DNA from 3 places in the Variovorax sp. YR752 genome. Region 3 is predicted to be linked to each of the others. Evidence: riboswitches for the same ligand, from Rfam matches in the RefSeq annotation. Region 3 holds a riboswitch; each other region holds the start of a gene.
What was found. A riboswitch is a leader RNA that binds a small molecule or an ion and turns the genes downstream of it on or off. The one in region 3 is predicted to bind glycine.
Positions count from the first base shown of each region.

Region 1: it holds a riboswitch for glycine, as region 3 does, so the genes downstream of both, gcvT (glycine cleavage system aminomethyltransferase GcvT) here and AAG801_RS04840 (D-amino acid dehydrogenase) in region 3, are expected to answer to the same signal.
Region 2: it holds a riboswitch for glycine, as region 3 does, so the genes downstream of both, AAG801_RS25125 (D-amino acid dehydrogenase) here and AAG801_RS04840 (D-amino acid dehydrogenase) in region 3, are expected to answer to the same signal.

Region 1 is NZ_CALRZC010000285.1:888-6,930, forward strand. It holds partial or broken gene AAG801_RS37170 (glycine dehydrogenase (aminomethyl-transferring)) at 1-133, opposite strand, end outside; gene gcvH (glycine cleavage system protein GcvH) at 185-565, opposite strand; gene gcvT (glycine cleavage system aminomethyltransferase GcvT) at 603-1,721, opposite strand; glycine riboswitch at 1,789-1,901, opposite strand; glycine riboswitch at 1,916-2,018, opposite strand; gene rlmD (23S rRNA (uracil(1939)-C(5))-methyltransferase RlmD) at 2,053-3,405, shown strand; gene AAG801_RS37190 (1-acyl-sn-glycerol-3-phosphate acyltransferase) at 3,402-4,844, shown strand; gene AAG801_RS37195 (Bax inhibitor-1/YccA family protein) at 4,868-5,563, opposite strand; gene AAG801_RS37200 (heme-binding protein) at 5,738-6,043, shown strand, end outside.
Region 2 is NZ_CALRZC010000126.1:1,632-7,674, forward strand. It holds gene AAG801_RS25110 (N-acetyltransferase family protein) at 1-119, shown strand, start outside; gene AAG801_RS25115 (serine protease) at 139-1,143, opposite strand; gene AAG801_RS25120 (cold-shock protein) at 1,220-1,429, opposite strand; gene AAG801_RS25125 (D-amino acid dehydrogenase) at 1,652-2,908, opposite strand; glycine riboswitch at 2,956-3,061, opposite strand; gene AAG801_RS25130 (M20 aminoacylase family protein) at 3,151-4,356, opposite strand; gene AAG801_RS25135 (tripartite tricarboxylate transporter substrate binding protein) at 4,353-5,354, opposite strand; gene AAG801_RS25140 (LysR family transcriptional regulator) at 5,475-6,043, shown strand, end outside.
Region 3 is NZ_CALRZC010000013.1:3,512-9,554, forward strand. It holds gene AAG801_RS04825 (PhaM family polyhydroxyalkanoate granule multifunctional regulatory protein) at 1-195, shown strand, start outside; gene AAG801_RS04830 (FIST C-terminal domain-containing protein) at 245-1,525, shown strand; gene AAG801_RS04835 (RtcB family protein) at 1,728-3,143, shown strand; gene AAG801_RS04840 (D-amino acid dehydrogenase) at 3,163-4,470, opposite strand; glycine riboswitch at 4,562-4,668, opposite strand; glycine riboswitch at 4,713-4,802, opposite strand; gene rfbB (dTDP-glucose 4,6-dehydratase) at 4,921-6,000, shown strand; gene rfbD (dTDP-4-dehydrorhamnose reductase) at 5,997-6,043, shown strand, end outside.

The DNA.
Region 1 (6,043 bases), on a different contig from region 3:
GCGCGCGACGCGACGCGGCACCGATCACCGACAGCATGTGGCGCTCGGCATCGGCGTCGATGCCGACGTGGCGGGCAACGAATTCGGTGGCGTTCTCCAGCTCGCGCAGCGGCTGGTGGGCAGACATCAGCATGGGTTGTCCTGGGCTCGTTCGGGGCAGGAGCGGTGCAAGGGTGGGGCGCGCTCAGGCGCTCTTGAGCAGCTTGTCGTAGGCCGGTGCGTCCATCAGCTGGTCGAACTCGGCCATGCCGGCTTCGGAGATGTGCACCTTGAAGAACCAGCCGGTGCCCAGCGGGTCGGAGTTGGCCAGCGACGGGTCGGCGCGCAGCGCCTCGTTGACCTCGACGATCTCGCCGGTCACCGGCATGTACAGGTCGGCCGCGGCCTTGACCGACTCGACCACGCCGGCAACCTCGCCCTTCTTGAAGGTCCTGCCCACCTCGGGCAGGTCGACGAAGACCACGTCGCCCAGCGCGTCCTGCGCGTGCAGCGTGATGCCGACGGTGGCGGCCTCGTGGTCCTCGATGTTGATCCACTCGTGGTCGGGGGTGTACATGGTCGTCATCGGAGTTCTCCTTGGTCTGAGTGCTGCGGATTGGTGATCAGCCGCGGTGGTAGCGGTGCGGGGCGAAGGGCATGGGGCTGACGCGCATCGGCTGGCGCTTGCCACGCACCTCGGCGTAGACCTCGTGGTTGGGCAGGGCGTGGTTGGCAGCCAGGTAGGCCATCGCGATCGGCTTGCCGACGCTGGGCGCCAGCGTGCCGCTGGTCACGTGGCCGAGCTTGTGGCCCTTGGCATCGACAACGACCGCGCCTTCGCGCACAGGCATGCGCTCCAGGCCGAGCAGCCCGACGCGCTTGCAGGCCGGGCCGGCCGACAACTGCTTGTCGATCGCCGCGGCGCCCGGGTAGCCGCCGTGGCGCGCGCCACCGGCGCGGCGCACCTTCTGGATGGCCCACGACAGGCCCGCCTCGATCGGGGTGGTCTTGTCGTCGATGTCGTGGCCGTACAGGCACAGGCCGGCCTCCAGGCGCAGCGTGTCGCGCGCCCCCAGGCCCGCGGGCTTGACCTCGGGCAGCGCCAGCAGCGCCTTCGCCAGGGCCACGGCCTGCTCTGCAGGCACGGAGATCTCGTAGCCGTCTTCGCCGGTGTAGCCGGAGCGGGTGGCAAAGCAGTCGATGCCGGCGATGCGGCAGAAGGCGCCGGTCATGAAGACCAGCGAGCGCAGTTCGGGTGCGAGCCGACCGATCGCCTCGGCCGCCTTCGGCCCCTGCAGCGCCAGCAACGCACGTTCAGGCATGGGTTGCACGGTGCAGCGGTGTGCGATGTTCGTCTGCAGGTGGCGGATGTCGGCATCTTTGCAGCCGGCGTTGACGATCACGAGGAAGTCGCTCTCGCGCCGCGTGATCATCAGGTCGTCGAGGATGCCGCCGGCCGCATTGGTGAAGAAGCCGTAGCGCTGGCGCCCGGCGGTCAGGCCGACCACGTCGACCGGCACCAGCGATTCGAGCGCGGCCGCTGCGTCCTCGCCCGTCAGCCTCACCTGGCCCATGTGCGAGACGTCGAACAGCGCCGCCGAATCGCGGCAGTGGCGGTGCTCGGCGAGGATGCCTTCAGGGTAGCTCACCGGCATGTCGTAGCCGGCGAAGGGCACCATCTTGGCGCCGAGCTCGCGGTGCAGCGCGTGCAGCGGGGTCTGTTGAAGGGGAATGTCGGACATGACCGCCTCCTGGCGATGCTTCGAGGGCCTTTGCCAACCCCGACGCAGCATGTGCCGTGCCGGGTGCCGTGCCCTCTCTGTCCGCTTTACCTGAGAGATTGACGGTGCACCGTTGCCGTGTGCGCCGCTTGCCCCTTCGGTGGACCCGCTCGGGGCGGGCCTCTCTCCAGCGAGGAACGCCGCGCGTCGCCGCGTGGCGCGTGCCAGTCCTTTTGCCTGAGCGTTCGAACCGGGCCTCAGGGAACGGTTCTGCGCCTTCGGCGGCTTCACGGGGAAGCTCTCTCCTGGCGGCGGCGAGTGTAGCAGCCGGCGGCCGGGATAATCACGCCCCATGACTCCAGCAGATGAATGGTTGACGGTCGAGTCGCTCGACCTCGAGGCGCAGGGCGTGGCGCACAACGCCGAAGGCAAGGTGGTGTTCATCGACGGTGCACTGCCCGGCGAGGTGGTGCGCGTGACGGTGCAGCGGCGCAAGAACAACTGGGAGCAGGCCACCGCCGTGGCCTGGCAGCGCGAGAGTTCACAGCGCGTGCGGCCGCAGTGCCCGCATTTCGGCACATGCGGCGGCTGCAAGATGCAGCACCTGCATGTGGCCGCGCAGGTCGCCACCAAGCAGCGCGCGCTGGAAGATGCGCTGTGGCACCTGGGCAAGGTCAAGGCCGAGCAGTTGCTGCGCCCGATCGAGGGGCCGTCCTGGGGTTACCGCTTCCGGGCGCGACTGTCGGTGCGGTTCGTGGCCAAGAAGGGCAAGGTGCTGGTCGGCTTCCATGAGCGCAAGTCGAGCTACGTGGCCGACATGGAGCGCTGCGAGGTGCTGCCGCCGAAGCTGTCGGCGATGCTGCTGCCGCTGCGCGACATGGTGGCGAGCATGGACCAGCGCGACCGCCTGCCGCAGATCGAGGTGGCGGTGGGTGATGTGGTGACGGCGCTGGTGCTGCGCCACCTCGAGCCGCTGTCGGCCAGCGATCTCGAACGGCTGCGTGCGTTCGGTCGCGAGCACAGCGTGCAGTGGTGGCTGCAGCCCAAGGGCCCCGACACAGTGCACCGGCTCGACGAAGGCGGCCCGGAGCTGGCCTATACGCTGCCCGAGTTCGGCATCGAGATGCCCTTCAAGCCGACCGATTTCACCCAGGTGAATCACCAGATCAACACCATGCTGGTGTCGCGCGCACTGCGCCTGCTCGAGCTTGGCCCTGGCGAGCGCGTGATCGACTGGTTCTGCGGCCTGGGCAACTTCACGCTGCCGATTGCACGCGGCGCGCGCGAGGTGCTGGGCATCGAAGGCAGCGAGGCGCTGGTGCAGCGCTCGCGCGAGAACGCGGCGCGCAACGGCCTGGCCGCACGCACACGCTTCGAGGCGCGCAACCTGTTCGAATTGCCTGCGGCCGACCTTGCCGCCTATGGCGCGGCCGACAAGTGGTTGGTCGATCCGCCGCGGGAAGGCGCGTTCGCGCTGGCCAAGGCACTGGCCGACCTGCATGCGGATGCCTCGCTCGCGCCCGGCTGGCTGCCGCCGCGGCGCATCGTCTACGTCAGCTGCAATCCGGCCACGCTGGCACGCGATGCCGGGCTGCTGGTGCACCAGGCCGGCTATCGCTGCACGATGGCCGGGGCGGTGAACATGTTCCCGCACACGGCGCATGTCGAAAGCATCGCGGTCTTCGACAGGGACAACATCCGGTGAACGCCAGCGTCAGCATCCCGCTGTGGCTGTTCGTGCTGCTGCTGGTGCTGGCGGTGGCGGCGGCGCTGCAGTGGCTGCTGCTGCCGGGCGTGCGCTGGTACCTGCGGCGCAAGGTGCGCGGGGTGCTCGACGAGATCCAGCTGCGCCTGAAGATCGACCTGCCGCAGTTCAAGCTGACCCGCCGGCGCGCGCTGATCGACCGGCTGATGAGCGACCCGCGCGTGCTCGCCGCCGCGCAGCAGCACGCCCTCGAGACCGGCAAGCCCGCGGTGGTGGTGACGAAGCAGGTGCTCGTCTACGCCCGCGAGATCGTGCCGGCCTTCAATGCCTACGTGTACTTCCGCGTCGGTTACTGGCTGGCCAAGACCTTCGCGCAACTCGTCTATCGCGTCCGCCTGGGCTACACCGACGACGCGGCGATTGCCTCGATCAACCCGAAGTCCACCGTGGTGTTCGTCATGAACCACCGCAGCAACATGGACTACATCCTGGTGAGCTTCCTCGCTGCCGAGCGTGTGGCGCTGAGCTACGCGGTGGGCGAGTGGGCGCGCATCTGGCCGCTGCAGGGGCTGATCCGCGCGATGGGGGCCTACTTCGTGCGGCGCAACTCCGGCGACCCGCTCTACCGCACCGTACTGCAGCGCTACGTGCAGATGGCCACCGAGGGCGGCGTGCCGCAGGCCATGTATCCGGAAGGCGGGCTGACGATCGACGGCCGGCTGCGCGAGCCCAAGCTCGGACTGCTCGACTACATGCTCAAGGGCTTCAACCCCGGTGGCGAGCGCGACCTGGTGTTCATCCCCGTCGGAATCAACTACGACCGGGTGATCGAGGACCGCAGCCTGCTGCGCAAGCTCGATGAGAAGCCGCCGCGCGGCAGCCTGTGGCGCACGCTGCGCATCACCGGCGGCTACCTGGGCCGGCAGTTCGTCTTCGCGCTGCTGGGCCGGCGCTATCGCTTCGGCTATGCCTGCGTGAACTTCGGCAAGCCGATGTCCATGCGCGCGTGGGTGGCGGGACGTGGCATCGACTTCCGCGACCTGACCGACGCGCAGCGTCGAGAGGCGGTGGGCGAAGTGGGCCACGCGCTGATGGCGACCATCGGCCGCACGATTCCGGTGCTGCCGGTGCCGCTGGTCGCGCGAGTGTTGCTTGCCGACCCGCAGCGCGCCTGGTCCGAACTGGAGCTCAAGGGCGCCGTGCTCGCTCTGATGGACCGGGCCGAGGCTCTCGGTGCCCATGTCTACGTGCCGCGCAGCGACCGCGACTACGCCATCACCGTCGGCCTGCGCATGCTGACCTTGCGCCATCTGGCGCTGGAGGACGACGGCCTGCTGCGCGCCAACCCGGCGGAGACCCGCGTGCTGGCCTACTACGCCAACTCGATCGCGCACCTGTTCGATGCGCCAAAGCAAACGGGGCCCGAAGGCCCCGTTTGAACTTCATTTCCGGACTGCGGCGATTACTCGCTGCTTCCGCCGATGCCGAACAGGGCCAGCAGCGCCTGGAACACGTTGTAGATGCTCAGGTAGACACCCAGCGTGGCGCTGATGTAGTTCGTCTCGTAGCCGTCCTGCACGCGCTTCAGGTCATACAGGATGAAGGCCGAGAAGATGCCGATCACCAGCACCGACAGCGTGATCATCAGCGCACTCGACTGAATGAAGAAGTTCGCCAGGCCCGCCACCAGCACCATGATGGCGCCGATGAACAGCCACTTGCCCATCGCCGACAGGTCACGCTTGATGATCGTCGACAGCGTCGCCATGCCGAGGAAGATGGCGCCGGTGCCGGCGAAGGCCATCATGATCAGGCTGGCGCCGTTGGTGAGGCCGAGAACGGCGCCGACCAGGCGCGACAGCATCACGCCCATGAAGAACGTGAACGCCAGCAGCACCGGCACGCCGGCCGCCGAGTTCTTGGTCTTCTCGATCGCGAACATGAAGCCGAAAGCGCCGACCAGGAAGACCACCAGGCCGATGCCGGGCGACATGGCGCGGGCGATTCCGGTGGTCACGCCGAGCCAGGCGCCGAGCACGGTCGGCACCATCGACAGCGCGAGCAGCCAGTAGGTGTTGCGCAGGACGCGGTTGCGCTGCTCCGCCGAGGCGACGGTACCGGCATGTCCGCCGTATGCAGCTTGCAGGCTCTGGGTCATGAAACCTCCGTTGGGGGTTGTGGGATACAGCCTGTGACAGGCGAAGCGCATTCTAGTTCCCGCCTTCTGCGTACAGAAAGACCGTACGGGGCGTGGCGGAATCGACGGCAGGCGGCGCGATAGAGTTCACGCAGCGCCGGACACCGGCCCCTCCAACCTGCCTGGAACCCCACCATGAAGAGCAAGCCGTTCCTGACCCTGGACGACGTGAAGCGGATCGCCGCCGCCGCCGAAGCGGAGGCGCTGGCCAACCAGTGGGCGGTGGCCATCGCCGTCGTGGATGACGGCGGCCACCTGCTGTGGCTGCAGCGCCTGGACGGCGCGGCGCCGATCTCGGCGCAGATCGCGCCGAACAAGGCGCGCACCTCGGCGCTGGGCCGTCGCGAGAGCCGCCTGTACGAGGAGATGATCAACCAGGGGCGTGTCTCCTTCCTCAGCGCACCCGGCCTGGAGGCGCTGCTCGAAGGCGGCGTGCCGATC
Region 2 (6,043 bases), on a different contig from region 3:
CCGGCTTCAAGCTCGGCCGCTGGTGGGACGTGGCCTGGTACGGCCTCGCGCTGCGCACGCCGGCTCGCGAGGCGTCGCCGCCGGCACTGCTGCGCTGGCCGGACTTGCCGCCGGCTTGATTGTCGGCAGAGCCCCGGCTCAGTTCGCCGTCAGCGTCATCAGCACGTCGGCATACCAGGCGCAGTTCAGTCCGAGCGACTCGTCGGCAACCCGGTCGCGCCCGCCCATGTCCATGCGCGCCGAGTGAATGCCCAGCAGCTTCCACGGGATGCCGTCGTCGCCGCCGAGACCCGAGGGAGCGCGCATCACCACCGGTGCGCCGCTGGTGCCGCGGTGGGTGCGCGCGTCGGTCAGGAACAGGCCCTGGCCCTGGAAGCGTGTGCCGAAGGACGAGGCCACCGAGGCCTGCCGCGCCACCGGCAGGTGGTAACGGCTGTCGTGGAAGCCGAGCGGAAAGCCGACCACCAGCAGCGGCGTGCCGATGTCGACCTCGCCCAGCGTGTGCTGCAGGTTGGCCGGCGTGAAGGCACGCGGCGTGAAGCCCAGCTTCTCGCGGTCGAGCTCGATCACCGCCACGTCGATCTCGCCGCCGGTGTCGCTGGCCTGGCGCCACACCGCGCGGCTGTTCTCGTAGAGCAGCACCGAATACGCGCCCGCACGCGACAGGTCGCTGTCGTCGTTGTGAAGCTCGATCTCGATGCGGTCCGGGAAATGTTCGCTCGGCTCGTCGATCAGCACGTGCCGGCTGGTGGCGAGGAACAGCCGCTCGTCGCGCGCGAAGAAGAAGCCGCTGGCCGAGGTCAGCGCGCGCGTTCCCTGGAAGGTCAACACCCGCGGCACGGCGAGCAGCAGCGGCTCGACGCCGCTGCCTTCGCGCGCCGGCCGCTGGCGATGTTCCAGCGTGTCGATCAGCGCGCCGATGCGCGCGGTGTCCATCTCGAAGGCGGCGATCGAATGCTCGGAGATCTCCGCATGGAGCATCGCCGTGCGGGCGATCTCGGCCCAGCCCTCGAAGGTCTTGCGGAAGCGCTCGCGCGCCGGTGGCGCCAGTTGCTGCAGCAGCGCGGTGCACAGCGCGTCGAGCGCCACCACGTTGCCCTTGAGCTCGCAGATGCGTTCGGTGGCTTCCTGCAGGTTGTTCATGAGGGCTCCCAAAAAGAAAAAACCGCGGCCGGGGCCGCGGTTTCGAACGGGGCTCGCGAAGAGCCTGCGTGCTGGATCAGACCACGCGGATGTTCGAGGCTTGCGGACCCTTCTGGCCCTGCGTCGTCTCGAACTCTACGCGCTGGTTCTCGGCCAGGGTCTTGAAGCCGCCGCCCTGGATCTGGCTGAAGTGGGCGAACAGGTCCTTGCTGCCATCATCGGGAGCGATGAAGCCGAAGCCCTTGCCTTCGTTGAACCATTTCACGGTGCCGGTTTGAGTCGTCATGTCGATTCCTTTCAAGTTTGCTGCGCAGGCGAACGCCGGCGCAGGCAGAGACGCCAAGAAGGTCATCGATGGGAGTTCAAACCGGAGCCGGCCGGCAGAGCTGCCGGTGGCCATCAGAGAAGACTTACGAACTTGCTATCTTGATCATGCCTACCTAGCTAATGTACTCGACGCGGCGAGAGACCTTCGATTCCGAAGGCCTCTGCCCCGCCGGCGCCCGATTCAGGCGCCGCTGAAGGCGAAGTCCACCTCGGGCTTGAGGCCGCTGACGATGCGCGCGATGCTCTTGCCGGAGCCGCACGAATGCGTCCAGCCCAGCGTGCCATGGCCGGTGTTGAGGAACAGCTTCTTCAGCCTGGAGCGGCCGATGATCGGCACGTTGCTCGGCGTGGCCGGGCGCAGCCCGGTCCAGAACTGCGCCTGGCTGGTGTCGCCTGCGCCGGGGAAGAGCTGCTCCACGCGCTTGACGATGGCCTCGCAGCGCACGCGGTTGAGGTCGCGGTCGTAGCCGTTGAGCTCGGCGGTGCCGGCGATGCGCAGGCGATCACCGAGGCGCGAGAACACCAGCTTGTACTCGTCGTCGGTCAGCGAGACCTGGTGGGCCATCGACGCGTCCTTCACCGGCATGGTCACCGAGTAGCCCTTGGCCGGGTAGATTGGCAACTCGATGCCGAGCGACTTCGCATACAGCGGCGACAGGCTGCCCATTGCCAGCACGTAGGCGTCGGCGCGGATCTGCCGGAAGCGGCCCTCACCGTCGGTGGCCTCGACGTGGTCGATCTCGCCGCCGGCCTCGCGCAGCGCCGTCACCGTGTGGCTCATGAGGAAACGCACGCCGTCGGCCTCGCAGCGCTTGACCAGTTCGCGCGCGAAGCGGTTGGCGTCGCCCGACTCGTCTTCGGCGGTGTAGGTGGCGCCGGCCAGTTGGGGGCGGATGTGGCGCAGCGCCGGCTCCAGCCGCACCGCCTCGTCGGCGGAGATCACGCGGCGGTCGCATCCCAGCGCGCGCATCTGCGCGGCCGGTGCCTCGGCGGCGTCGAACTCCTTCTGGCTCGTATAGAAATGCAGGATGCCCTGCGTGCGTTCGTCGTAGGCGATGTCGCGCTCGCGGCGCAGCTGCTGCAGCGTGTCGCGGCTGTAGGTGCCCAGGCGCACGATCTGCGCGATGTTGTGCCGCGTGCGCGCCGGCGTGCATTCGCGCAGGAACTGCAGGCCCCAGCGCCACTGGCGCAGGTCGGCGCGCAGCCGGAACAGCAGCGGCGCGTCTTCCTTGCCCAGCCACTGCAGCACCTTCAACGGCGCGCCCGGGTTGGCCCAGGGCTCGGCGTGGCTGACCGAGATCTGCCCGCCGTTGGCGAAGCTGGTTTCCGCCGCCGGCGAGGCCTGGCGGTCGATCACGGTCACGTCGTGACCCTGCTGGCGAAGGAAATAGGCCGAGGTGACGCCGAGCAGGCCGGCGCCGAGAACCACCACGTTCATGGCAAGACTCCAAAGGACAGGATGGACGCACGATGTGTCGTGCGCTTGCCGCTCCCCCTGTCCTTGGTACCTGAGAGATTCGGCCTGCGCCATCGGCGCGGGCCTTGCTCCTTCGGTGCGTCACGCGGGTGACGACTCTCCAGACGGCGTTCGTGATGTGCAGTACGGGCCCTGAGCGTTCATGGGAGTTTGCGCCTTCGGGGGCCGGGCGGTGCCCGGCACTCTCCTGCAGAGATGAGATTCTAGGGCTGCGGGCTCGTCTCCTCCGCGCTCAGGAAACGTTCGGCCAGCCGAACCCAGAAGGCACTGCCCACCGCGATGTTGGCGTCGTTGAAGTCGTAGCCCGGGTGGTGGACCATGCAACCGCCGCAGGCGTGGCCGTCGCTGCCGTCGCCGTTGCCGATCAGCAGGTAGCTGCCCGGCACGCGCTCGAGCATGAAGGCGAAGTCCTCGCTGCCGGTCAGCGGCGGGCCCTGCAGCGTCACGCGCTCGGGGCCGAGCAGATCGAGCGCGACCTCGCGCGCGAAGGCTGTTTCCTCGGGCGTGTTGACCAGTACGGCGTAACCGCTGCGCCAATCGACCTTCGCCTGCACGCCGAAGCTCTCGGCCTGTGCCTGCGCCAGCGCCTTGATGCGCCGCTCCAGCAGCGCGCGCACCTCGCGGTCGAGCGCTCGCACGCTGATCTCCAGCGTGGCCGTGGCCGGAATGACGTTGTTGGCGCGGCCGGCGTTCAGGGCGCCGACGGTGACCACCGCCGCGTGCAGCGGATCGACGTTGCGCGACACCACCGTCTGCAGCGCCATCACCAGGCTGGCCGCAGCGACGACCGGGTCGGCGGCATGCTGCGGCATCGCGCCATGACCACCGATGCCGGTCAGCGTGACGGTGGCGTAGTCCGACGAGGCCATCGCCGCGCCCTCGCGCAGCACCAGGTGGCCCTGTGCAATGCCGGGCATGTTGTGCATCGCGAACACCGCATCGCAGGGGTGCTTGTCGAAGAGGCCATCGGCCATCATGCGCAGCGCGCCGCCGCCGCCTTCCTCCGCCGGCTGGAAGATCAGGTTCAACGTGCCGTCGAAGCGGCCCTGCTCGGCCAGATGCCGCGCCGCCGCGAGCAGCATCGCGGTGTGGCCGTCGTGGCCGCAGGCGTGCATCAGGCCGGGGCGCTGGCTGCTCCACTCGACGCCGCTGGCTTCGGTGATCGGCAGCGCGTCCATGTCGGCGCGCAGGCCGAGGCGCCGCGTGCCGCGGCCGCGTACCAGCGTGCCGACCACGCCGGTGCCGCCCAGCCCGCGCTCGACCGCGTAGCCCCAGGTGGCCAGCTTGTCGGCCACCAGCGCCGCGGTGCGGTGCTCGTCGAAGGCCAGCTCGGGGTGGCGGTGGATATCGCGGCGCAGGCCGACGAACTCGTCGGCGCGCTCGCGCATCGCCTCGATCACGCCGCTCATTGCGCCTCGAGCTTGATGGCCTTGGCGATGCCGCGGAAGCGCTCGGTCTGCGCGGCGTATTCGCGGTCGACCTCGGCCTGCACTCGCACCGGCGCGAGCATGCCGCCGATCTTCTCGAGCTGCGTGCGCACTTCGGCGTCGCCCAGCGTCGCGTTCAGCGCCTTGTGCAGCGCCTGCACCACCGGCTCGGGCGTGTCCTTCCTGACGAAGTAGCCGGTCCAGATGTTGAAGGCGAAGTCCTTGAAGGACTTGCTGTCGTTGATGCTCGGGTAGGGCTTGAGGATCGCGGCCTCGACCTTGCCGGCCGGCGCCAGCGTGCCCAGCACCTTCAGCCGGCCCTGCTGCGCCAGGCCGATCTGCTGCTCGCCGACCACGATGATGGCGATGTCGACCATCTCGCCGCCCATGTCCTGCAGGATCGGCGCGATGCCCTTGTAGGGAATGTGCGTCATCGGCGTGCCGATGCTGTGCGCGAAGTGCGCGCCGAGCACGTGATAGAAGGAGCCGACGCCGACGCTGCCATAGGTGAGCGGCTTGCCCTCGGCAGCCGAGGTCCTGGCCAGCGCCACCAGCTCGTCGACGTTGTTCGCCGGCAGGCCCTTGCGGGCGAGGATGGCGATCGGGAAGGCGCCGATCATCTGCACCAGGCGGAAGTCTTCGGACTTGTACTTGACCGCTGTCAGCGCCATCGGCGCGAGGATCAGCTCGTTGGGCGAGCCCTGGTAGAGGTAGCCGCCGTCGGCCGGGGCCGCGAGCACCTTCTGTGCGCCGATGGCGCCGGCGACGCCGCCGACGTTCTCGACGATCACCTGCTGGCCCAGTGCCTTGCCCAGCGGCTTCTCGACGATGCGCGCGATGGTGTCCGACAAGCCTCCGGCCGGGTAGGGCACCATCAGGTTCAGCGGCTTGCTGCCCTGCGCGGCGGCGATGCCGGAGGCCAGCGCCAGGCCGCTGGCAAGCGTGGTGATCAAGGCAAGGCGACGGGCGGCGTTCGACATCGGGCACTCCGGAAGGTGGGTGGGGCGTGGCGCCAATGTAGGAATGCGTCAGAGCAAAGTCCAATGCATTGTTGTCTGAAGTAGCATGAGTCTGATGCATCAAACGGTGGAGGCGATGCGATGACCCTCGTGCAGCTGCGGCACCTGATTGCGCTCGCGCAGACCGGCTCCTTCAGCAAGGCCGCGCAGGCGCAGTTCCTTACCCAGCCGGCGCTCAGCCGCAGCATCCGCGCGCTGGAAGACGAACTGGGCATGCCGCTGTTCGACCGTGTCGGCCGGCGCATCGAGCTGACGGCCTTCGGCCGTGCGACGCTGGAGCGCGCCCGACAGCTGGTGTCGGATGCCGAGGAACTGCAGGGCAGCGGACAGCGTTCGCGCGAGGGCGAGCGCGGCGTGCTGCGCATCGGCATGGGCTCCGGCCCCGGCGCCATGCTGATGACGCCGCTGCTGATGACCATCGCGCTGGATCATCCGCAGGTGCATGTCGAGATCGCCCGCGGCGGCACCGAGCTGCTGGTGCAGTCGCTGCGCGCGCGCACGCTCGATGCGCTGGTGGTGGATGCACGTTCGCTCGAGCCGGCGCCCGACTTGCGCGCCGAACTGCTGCACGAGATGCGCGGCGCCTTCATGGTGCGCCGCGGTCACCCGCTGACGCGCGTTCGCGGCGGGGTGAGCTTCGATTCGCTCAG
Region 3 (6,043 bases):
AAGGTGCCGGCCATGGCGCAGCCGCTGGCCGACGCCGTGGAGCAGGTCATCGGCAAGGTGACGGCGGCGCGCAAGCCGGCCGCCAAGACCACCGCCGCGAAGAAGGCCACTGCCAAGAAAGCCGCGCCGGCACCCGCCGCGCGCAAGAAAACCACGTCCGCCGCCGCGCGCAAGCGAACCTCCGGCCGGCGCTGACGTCTTACAGCCACCTCTTCAGACGACGACGCACGGGTCGGTACGCACCATGAAACTGTTTCCCACCGGCCATGCCACCCACCCGCAATGGCGCATGGCCGCCGGCCTCGTGCTGGCCCAATTGCGCGCGCAGATGGCGCTGCCCGACTACGCGTCGAACCCGACGCTCGGGCTGCTCTACATCACCGACCACTACGCGAGCGAGGCGCAGGAGATCCTCGATCACCTGAGCGCCGAACTGCCGGAGGTGACCGACTGGTCGGGCACCGTCGGCATCGGTGTGTCGGCCAACAACGCCGAGTACTTCGACGAGCCCGGCCTGAGCCTGATGCTGTGCGCGCTGCCGAGCGACCAGTACCGCGTGTTCTCGGGCGTGGCGCCGCTGGGCAGCTCTGAAATGAGCGGCTTCGAGGCGCACACCGCGCTCGTGCACGCCGACCCGGCCACGCCCGACCTGGGCGAGCTCATCGGCGAGATGGCCGGCCGCACCGACACCGGCTACCTGTTCGGCGGACTCTCGTCCGGCCGCGGCGGGGCGCTGCAGTTCGCGGTCGGCGGCAACGGCAACATCCGCGGCCACGGTGCGGCGGGCGGTGTGTTCTCGGGCGGCCTGTCGGGCGTGGTGTTCGGCGAAGGCGTGCGGCTGGTGTCGCGCGTCACGCAGGGCTGCCAGCCGCTGCGCACGGGCGGCGCGCGCGAGCGCGAGATCACCGAGGCCGACGGCAACCTGCTGCTGTCGCTCGACGGCGAGCCGGCGCTCGACGTGCTGCTGGCCGACCTGCAGGTGTCGCTCGACCGCCCGCAGGAAGCCATCGACGCCGTGCGCAACACGCTGGTCGGCCTGGCCGACGCGGGCAGCGACGGCCTGCGCCGCACCGGCGACCTGGGCGCCGACGTGCTGGTGCGTCACATCATCGGCCTCGATCCGACGCGGCGCGGCATCGCGATTGCCGACAACGCCGAAGCCGGCATGCGGCTGAGTTTCTGCCGCCGCAACGCGCAGGCGGCACGCGCCGACCTGATGCGCATCTGCGCCGAGATCCGCGAAGAGCTCGAGCCCGAAGAACAGACGCTGGCCACCGCGCGCGCCGTGGCGGCCGGTGAAGCCGAAGCCGCGCCGCATCCCGCGCGGCGCATCGCGGGCGCGGTGTACGTGAGCTGCTCGGGTCGCGGTGGCCCGCACTTCGGCGCGCCGGGCGCCGAGCTGCAGATCGTGCGGCATGCGCTGGGCGACGTGCCGCTGGTCGGCTTCTTCGCCGCCGGCGAAATCGCGCGCCACCACCTGTACGGCTACACCGGCGTGCTGACGGTGTTCACGGCGCCGGACTGACGGGAAAAAACGACGCGGCGCCTGCGCGCTGTTTTCGCGGGCGGTTCGCGTCGCTAGAATCCGCCCGCTTTCTTGAATCTCTGCTGCTGCAAGAAAGAGTGATCCGCGCGCCCCGAAGCACGCGGTCGATCTCTTTCGCCCCGCCACGCGATGTGTCCGGGGCCCGGAAACCGACACGGTTTCCACGAATGGAATTGCAGCCATGGGCAGCCCCACACACAGTCATTTCTCGAGACTCCAGCGTGCCTTTTCGCGCGCGAACATCGCCGTCGATTACCGCGACGGCATCTATCACCTGCGCAACGAGGCCGCGCAGGCGACCGTTCTTCTGCCGCACAGCCTGCCGCTGGAAGAAAAAGCCGTGAACCAGTTGCTGGCTTTTGCCAGCGTGCGCTCGCCCGACGGTGCGCACGGCGTGTGCAAGGCCTGCGCGACGCCGGACTTTCATCCGGGTTCGGTCGCGCCGGTGGGCAGCGTCGTCGCCACCGATGGCGACTTCGTGATCCCCGCCGCGGTCGGCACCGACATCAACTGCGGCATGCGTCTGCTGACCACCGGCCTCACGCTGGACCAGGTGGCGCCGCACAAGACGCAGCTGCTCGCGCGGCTCACACGCAGCCTGCTCGACAACGGGCGCGACGTGCCGGTGCACACGGCAGCGTTTCGCGCGCTGTTCGACGAAGGGCCGGCGGCGTTTCTGGACGCCGTGCGCGGCGACGGACTCTGGGCGGCGTGCGACCGCGACCGGCTGCAGGCCGAGATCGGCGCGTGCATTGGCCTCGCGAGCTTCGGCGGGCAGTCGCGGCACGCACCGTCGGCCTACACCGGCGCGCGCCACGAGGTGTTCCGCGATCCGTGCCTGGGCACGCCGGGCAGCGGCAACCACTTCGTCGAGCTGCAGGTGGTCGACGAGGTGATGGACCGGCATGCGGCGTACCGCGCGGGGCTCAAGGCCGGCGAGGTCGTCGTGATGATCCACAGTGGCTCGCGCGACATCGGGTTCCATGTCGGAGGCCGCTGGATGGACCGCGCGCGGGCCGAGTGGCCGCAGGGCCTGCGCCATCCGAAGAGCGGGCTGTACGGGCTGGCCGGGCCGCTGGCGCAGGAGTACCTCGAAGCCATGGGCGTGGCCGCGCGTTATGCGTGGGCCAACCGGGTCGTGCTGGCCGAGCTGGTGCGCAAGGACTTCGCCGAACTGCTGGGCGCCACGGCATCGACGCTGGTGGTCGATGTGCCGCACAACGTGGTGCTGCGCGAGCACGGCATGAACATCCATCGCAAGGGCGCGACGCCGGCGCACGCGGGCGACCTCGCGCTGATTCCTGGGTCGATGGGCGATCACTCGTACCTCGCGACCGGGCTGGGCCACGAAGACTGGCTGTGGTCGTGCAGCCATGGCGCCGGTCGGCGCATGCGGCGGCAGGAGGTGCGCGCGATGCGGCCCGCACCTGATGATGCGGACGCCAGCTGGCAGTGCGTGACGCTGCGTGAAGAGCGCCGCATCGAAGAGGCGCCGCAGGCTTACAAGCCGATCGGCGCGGTGATCGATGCGCAGGAAAGCGCGGGGCTCATTCGCTGCGCCGTGCGGCTCAAGCCCTGGGTCACGTTCAAGGCGTGACCCGAGGGTGCGTGCCGTGTCAGCCCAGTGCGGGCTGCACGGCGCGCGGCGCGGGCGCCGGCATGCCGGCGAACGCGAAATCGACCTCGGGTGCGAGACCGCTCACGATGCGCGCGATCGACTTGCCCGAGCCGCAGGCGTGCGTCCAGCCGAGCGTGCCGTGGCCCGTGTTGAGGAACAGGTTCGGCAACTTGGTCTTGCCGATCAGCGGCACATTGCTCGGCGTGGCCGGGCGCAGGCCGGTCCAGAACTGCGCCCGCTCGGTGTCGCCGGCGCCGGGGAAGAGTTCTTCGACGCGCCGTACGATGGCTTCGCAGCGCACGCGGTTCAGGTCGCGGTCGTAGCCGTTGAGTTCGGCCGTGCCGGCGATGCGCAGGCGGTCGCCCGACTCCGACGTGTAGCGCGAGAACACCAGCTTGTATTCGTCGTCGGTCAGCGAGACCTGGTGCGCCTTCGATGCGTCCTTTACGGGCAGCGTCACCGAGTAGCCCTTGGCCGGATAGATCGGCAGGCGGATGCCCAGCGGCGCCGCGTACAGCGGGCTCAGCGAACCCATCGCCAGCACGAAGGCGTCGCCGCGGATGCGCTGGAAGCGGCCTTCGTTGTCGGTGGCCTCGATGTGGTCGATGCTGCCGCCGGCTTCGCGCAGCGCGGTCACGGTGTGACTCATGAGGAACTTCACGCCGGCCGCTTCGGCCAGCTTCACGAGCTCGCGCGCGAAGCGGTTGGCATCGCCCGACTCGTCTTCGGCGGTGTACGTGGCACCGGCGAGCTGCGGGCGGATGTGGGCGAGGGCGGGTTCGATCCGGATGGCCTCGTCGGCCGAGATGACCAGCCGCTCGCAGCCCAGGGCGCGCATCTGCTCGGAGGGCTTGAGGGCGCCGTCGAATTCTTTTTGCGTTGTATAGAAGTGCAGGATGCCTTGCGTGCGCTGGTCATAGCTCAGGCCGGTGTCTCGACGCAATTGCTGCAACATTTCCCGGCTGTATGTACCGAGACGAACGATCTGTTCGATGTTGTGGCGGGTGCGCGCGGGGGTGCATTCGCGCAAAAACTGCAGGCCCCAGAGCCATTGGCGCATGTCGGCGCGGATGCGGAACAGCAGCGGCGCATCTTCCTTGCCGAGCCATTGCAGCACCTTCAGCGGCGCGCTCGGATTGGCCCACGGTTCGGCATGGCTGACCGAGATCTGGCCGCCGTTGGCGAAGCTGGTTTCGGCGGCCGGGGTGGCCTGCCGATCGATCACGGTCACCTCGTGACCGAGTTGCTGGAGGTAGTAGGCCGAAGTCACGCCGAGCAGGCCGGCGCCAAGAACGATCACACGCATTGCAAGTACCTTTGAGGTTGCAGCGCTTGAACGGCGGGCGTGGAGTGCTATTGAACCAATAGCAAGCAACCGGACGACCGATGTCCAAGTTGCCGCTCCCCCTGTCCTCGGTACCTGAGAGATTCACCCTGCTGCACCCGCAGCGGGTTTGCTCCTTCGGTGCGCCACATGGCGTGGCGGCTCTCCAGACGGCTGTATCGATGAGTGCAGTACTGACCCCTTGCCGATGTTCCTTGTTTGCACTTGGAACTTCGTCGGGCCGACCTGAGCGTTTATGGGAGTTTGCGCCTTCGGTAGGGCCTCTGTGAGGCCCGCTCTCCTGCAATTGTTTGTGATTGTAGGCGGGCCCCGCAAGCCGGCCAAGCCCTGTACATCGGCACTTCACACCGATGGGATAATTGACTGTTAATTTTCCGTAAAGCAAACTTTTTTCTACAGGCGAGGGACTCCATGATCCTGGTTACCGGCGGCGCAGGCTTCATTGGCGCCAATTTCGTGCTCGACTGGATCGCGCAGGGCGACGAGCCTGTCGTTAACCTCGACAAGCTGACCTACGCGGGCAACCTCGAGACCCTCGCATCGCTCAAGGGCAACGCGAACCATGTCTTCGTGCAAGGCGACATCGGTGACAGCGCACTGCTCGATCGCCTGCTGGCCGAACACAAACCGCGCGCAGTCGTGAACTTTGCCGCGGAATCGCACGTCGACCGCTCGATCCACGGCCCCGAAGACTTCGTGCAGACCAACGTGCTCGGCACCTTCCGTCTGCTCGAATCCGTGCGCGGTTACTGGCACGCCCTGCCGGCCGACCAGAAGGCGGCCTTCCGCTTCTTGCATGTGTCGACCGACGAGGTCTACGGCTCGCTTTCCAAGACCGACCCGGCCTTCACCGAAGAGAACAAGTACGAGCCCAACAGCCCGTACTCGGCCAGCAAGGCCGCCAGCGACCACCTCGTGCGCGCCTGGCACCACACCTACGGCCTGCCGGTGGTCACCACCAACTGCTCGAACAACTACGGCCCGTTCCACTTCCCCGAGAAGCTGATCCCGCTGATGATCGTCAACGCACTGGCCGGCAAGAACCTGCCCGTGTACGGCGACGGCATGCAGGTGCGCGACTGGCTCTACGTGAAGGACCACTGCAGCGCCATCCGCCGCGTGCTCGAAGCCGGCCGCCTCGGCGAGACCTACAACGTCGGTGGCTGGAACGAGAAGCCCAACATCGAGATCGTCAACACCGTGTGTGCGCTGCTCGACGAGCTGAGCCCCCGCGCCGACGGCAAGCCGTACAAGGAACAGATCACCTACGTCACGGACCGCCCGGGCCACGACCGCCGCTACGCCATCGACGCACGCAAGCTCGAGGCCGAGCTTGGCTGGAAGCCCGCCGAGACCTTCGACACCGGCATCCGCAAGACCGTCGAGTGGTACCTCGCGAATGGTGAGTGGGTGCGCAACGTGCAAAGCGGCGCGTACCGCGAGTGGGTCGAGAAGCAGTACGACGCCACGACGGCGAAGGCCGGCGCATGAAGCTGCTGCTGCTTGGCAAGGGCGGACAGGTCGGCTGGGAACT